One region of the Fodinicola acaciae genome, then DNA from elsewhere that is predicted to be linked to it. Evidence: riboswitches for the same ligand, from Rfam matches in the RefSeq annotation. Region 1 holds a riboswitch; the other holds the start of a gene.
What was found. Region 1 has a riboswitch for FMN ahead of GNX95_RS12460 (nicotinamide mononucleotide transporter family protein). Riboswitches for the same ligand answer to the same signal wherever they lie in the genome.
Positions count from the first base shown of each region.

Region 1 (2,180 bases):
CAGGTCGCGTTGGCGCACGAGGTCTTCACGCCTTCGGAGGCCGAGATCGCGCACGCCCAGGCGGTCATCGAGGCGTCGCGACAGGCGGCGCTCGGTGGCTCAGGTGCCGGCGTACTGGACGGCGAGATGGTTGACGAGGTCCACGTACGCCTCGCGACCAGCGTCCTCCGCGCCGCCGGCCTCGACGTTGGCTGATCAGCCTGCGACGGGTTTCGCCGCAGGTAACGAAAGTGACCGCCGTTTAGGCGTGCCGCGGTCACTTTTGTTACATGCGAGCTCGCTGGAGCGTTTAAACGTTCCGGGTCAACTGGCAGGCGCGAGTTGCCGCTGCTCTCGTTGGAGGCGGGCGGACCTGGCCCAGGAGACCCAGCCGATGATCACCAGGACGGCGAACACGGCGTACACGGCCGCGGAGAACCACAGGTGCGACTGGATCTGCAGCGGTACGCCGACCGCGTCGACCAGCAGCCAGACCAGCCAGAACTCCACCAGCCCGCGGCCCTGCGCGAAGAAGGCGACGACGGTGCCGACGAAGATCCACGCATCCGGCAGCGGAGCCCACGACGCGTGCAGCGCGCTGAGCAGCCAGGCAAACAGGCCAGTGCCGACCATGAGCGCGCCGGCGAGCAGGCCGCGCTCGGGCCAGGTGGCCTTGCGTACGGCGATGCCGTAGACGGCGTCCTTGTTGTGCTGCCAGGCCCACCAGCCGTAGACCGAGATCAGCAGGATCACGACGTTGCGCGCGGCCAGGCCGCCGAGGTGCGCGGAGGTGTAGACGGCGACCAGCAGGATGGTCGCGGCGATCTGCACCGGCCAGGTCCAGAGCGTACGGCGCTGCGCCAGCAGGACGACCGCGAGCGCGCAGATCTGGCCGACGAACTCGGCCCACGAGATGAACTGGCCAAAGACCGTCAGTCCGGTCGTCAGCAGAATGTGCACGTCCCGCTCCCTCACAGCCACCGACCGGGGTGGAGGCAGCGCGCACACAGGATGCGCGTGCGCAGCCTCCCATCCGGACTTTCACCGTCGGTCCCGGAATTCCACCGGATCAACCCTCCGGCCAAGGCCAGCGGGCTCGCGGACTGTCACCGCCGGTTCGGACTTTCACCGACCCCGGAGCGCACGAACTATTCCTAGCGATCAAGCAACCGCAAGTGTCGCAGTATTCCCGGCACCGCGCAGCGACTCATCACACAGCCGAGTAGTCGTATGTCCATCCCGCGCGCCGGCTTCGTGCCGCCGAGGGCTGATCGGGCGGTTGACCGGCGCGGTACGTGATGGCCGACGACGAACAGGCGCCGGACCGGACGGTGTTGGCCGACCTGACCGCTCCGGCCGTACGCGCGTGTCGCCGCGGCGACACTTCGACGGTGCCGGGCCGGAGGCGCGAGCTCGGCCTGACCGAGGACGAGGCGCTCGGCGCGGTCGCCGCCTTTGTGGATCCTGGCCGCACCGACGATGTCATCGGCGAGGCCTTACGTTTCACCGTGCCGTCACCGGTCATGCTGCGCACTGTCGGGGTGATCCAGTCGCGGTCTGGCGGTCCAATGTGGACGGTAGGCGCAACGTCGCGAGATCCTTTCCCGGCAATCGATTCGTCCACATCTCCACGGCGTCCAAAGCCAACGCCGGGCTGGATCGCCACCGGACGGCTCGAACTTCTGTGCGTAGCGGCGAAAGTTTCGGCCCAGCCACGGCTGACCCGACACGCCTCCGCTATCACCCGCGGCCACCTCGTTCGCCGGGGCGGCCGACTGGTGGCGACGTCATATCATGTCGCGGCGGCGAGTGGAACAGTCATTGGCGGGAAATCGTTTTTCCGCTAAAACTCGGCCGGCTTCCTTGTCTGTCCCGGTGGACCGGATGCAGTCTTTCGTAGGTCCGTCCACAGAAAAGGAGGCAAGGTGACCGCACCTGTCCAGGACAAGGCAACGACCGAGTTCGATCTGGTGATCGGCGACCTCGAGGTCGAGATTCCAGAGCTCGACGACACCGTCGCGGCGCTCACCGACGGGCACACGAATCCATCGTGTGCGCGCTGTACGTGCATCAACGTCTACTGCTTCTGACCGGGGGAGAGGCCGCAGGTGCGTCGGCGCGATGGCTGAGTTTTCCTGCCGGATGACCGATCCTGGCGTCGACGCCGGCTCCGGTCCGCTGCCGCCGGCGGCGGGCCGGCT
Region 1 is NZ_WOTN01000001.1:2,666,779-2,668,958, reverse strand. It holds gene GNX95_RS12465 (HpcH/HpaI aldolase/citrate lyase family protein) at 1-195, shown strand, start outside; gene GNX95_RS12460 (nicotinamide mononucleotide transporter family protein) at 304-939, opposite strand; FMN riboswitch at 997-1,126, opposite strand; gene GNX95_RS12455 (hypothetical protein) at 1,905-2,069, shown strand; gene GNX95_RS12450 (DUF4135 domain-containing protein) at 2,101-2,180, shown strand, end outside.

Region 2 (2,180 bases), 440 kb from region 1:
GAGGCGGTGGAATTCTACGAGTTTCTGGCCAGAAGGATCCCCGCTCTGGCCGATGAGTGGTGGTCGCAAAGAAAATCACGAGGTGAATAAATGGCTCATATCCGGATTCCGGTTGCTGACACCGCGCTGGACATCAACGACAGTGGCGATGGCCAGCCGGTCCTCTTCCTCAACGGCATGCTGGCACCGCAGACCGACTGGAAGCGCACGCTGCGTGAGCTGGGCGGTCGTTACCGTACGATCACCTTCGACGCGCGCGGCCGCGGAAAATCGGGGCCGTCAAAGGACTATTCGTTTGTCGGTGCGCTCGACGACGTCTCGGCCGTCGTGGCCACCACCGGCATCCGCCGGCCGATCCTGGTCGGCTGGTCGTACGGTGCCACGCTCGCCGTCCGCCATGCGGCGCGGCGTCCCGGCGAGATCGCCGGCCTCGTGCTTGTCGACGGCGGCATGCCTTTCCCGGCTTTCGGCAACGAGGAACAGGCTCGCATCCGCAAGCTGTTCGGCCGGATGGCGCCGATCATGTGGATCCTCCGGCTGATCGGCCGGACCAGCGTGCCGGCCAGGCAGGCCGCCGAGATCAACATCGAGAACTGCGACATCCTCGACCGGATCGCGCCGGATTTCGGCAGCATCGACTGCCCGATCACGTTCGTCCTCGGTACGAAGCGGCACACGGGCAGCACCGACGAGGAGGTGCGCAAGATGCGCGCGTCCGTCGCGCCGTTGGCCGAGAAACACGACCACGTCTCGGTGTTCGCGACGCTGCCGTCGTCGCACACCGAGATCCCGTTCAAGAACGCGGACACGCTCGCCGCCGCGATCGACGAACTTGCGCGAAAAGAGTCCGCACGGGCCACGTCCTGAGGAGTTTGACGTAGAAGCGTCAACAGCCAGGAGGTCGCAGCCCGGTGGACGGACGGCCAGCCGGCCGGTGTGGAGCGGGTCACGTCCGGCGCCGGCGGCGACGGCGCGTGCGACAATCGATCAGGTAAGAAGCAGTACGCGCTCCGGGGTCGGTGTAATTCCGAACCGGCGGTGATGGGCTTGACGGCCCTCAGTCCGCGACCCGTCCGCAGCCAGCGGCCGGTTGACCTGGTGAGAGTCCGGGACCGACGGTGAAAGTCCGGATGGGAGGATGCGCGCGACGCCACAGGCCTGCCTGTGGTGCCGCTTTCTGGCACCTGCCTGATCAACCCCGGTGACCATCGTCTGGCCGGGAGGCAGGATGTTCACTGGAATCGTGGAAGAGCTCGGCTCCGTGGTGAGCTGGAGCGATCTGGGTACGGCCGGGCAGCTGACGCTGCACGGGCCGACCGTCTCGTCGGACGCGAGACACGGCGACTCCATCGCCGTCAACGGCGTCTGCCTGACCGTCATCCGGACCGACGGTGAGCGGTTCACCGTCGACGTGATGGCCGAAACCCTCAAGCGGTCGACCGTCGGCGAGCTGCAGCCCGGCGACCCGGTCAACCTGGAACGGGCCGTACGCGCCAGCGACCGGCTCGGTGGACACATCGTGCAGGGACACGTGGACGACACGGCCACGCTGCTGCGCCGCGAGTCCGACGAGCACTGGGACATCGTACGGTTCCAGCTCGCCGCGGACACCGCGCGCTACCTGGCCGAAAAGGGGTCGGTGGCGGTCGACGGCGTGTCGCTGACCGTCTCCGGCGTCGGCGCCGACTGGTTCGAGGTCAGCCTGATCCCGACCACCCTCGGCCTGACCACGCTCGGCAAGAAAGAGCCGGGCCAGCGGGTCAACATCGAGGTCGACGTGATCGCCAAGTACGTCGAGCGGCTGGTGAGCGCGCGATGACTCCTTTTGACAGCATCGAGGACGCCATCGCCGACATCAAGGCCGGCAAGGCCGTCGTGGTGGTCGACGATGAGGACCGCGAAAACGAGGGCGACATCATTTTCGCGGCCGAGATGGCGACGCCCGAGCTGGTCGGATTCACCGTGCGGTATTCCTCCGGCGTGATCTGCGCGCCGGTCACCGCGGAGGAGGCCGACCGTCTCGAGCTGCCGCCGATGTATCACACCAACCAGGACCGCAAGGGCACCGCCTACACGGTCTCGGTGGACGCGCGCGAAGGCGTCCAGACCGGGATTTCGGCCGCCGACCGCGCACATACGCTGCGGACGCTCGCGGCGGTGCGTACGACCGCCGACGACCT
Region 2 is NZ_WOTN01000001.1:2,222,762-2,224,941, reverse strand. It holds gene GNX95_RS10345 (GbsR/MarR family transcriptional regulator) at 1-90, shown strand, start outside; gene GNX95_RS10340 (alpha/beta fold hydrolase) at 91-867, shown strand; FMN riboswitch at 1,002-1,146, shown strand; gene GNX95_RS10335 (riboflavin synthase) at 1,229-1,819, shown strand; gene GNX95_RS10330 (bifunctional 3,4-dihydroxy-2-butanone-4-phosphate synthase/GTP cyclohydrolase II) at 1,816-2,180, shown strand, end outside.
Region 2: another riboswitch for FMN. It lies ahead of GNX95_RS10335 (riboflavin synthase); the one in region 1 lies ahead of GNX95_RS12460 (nicotinamide mononucleotide transporter family protein).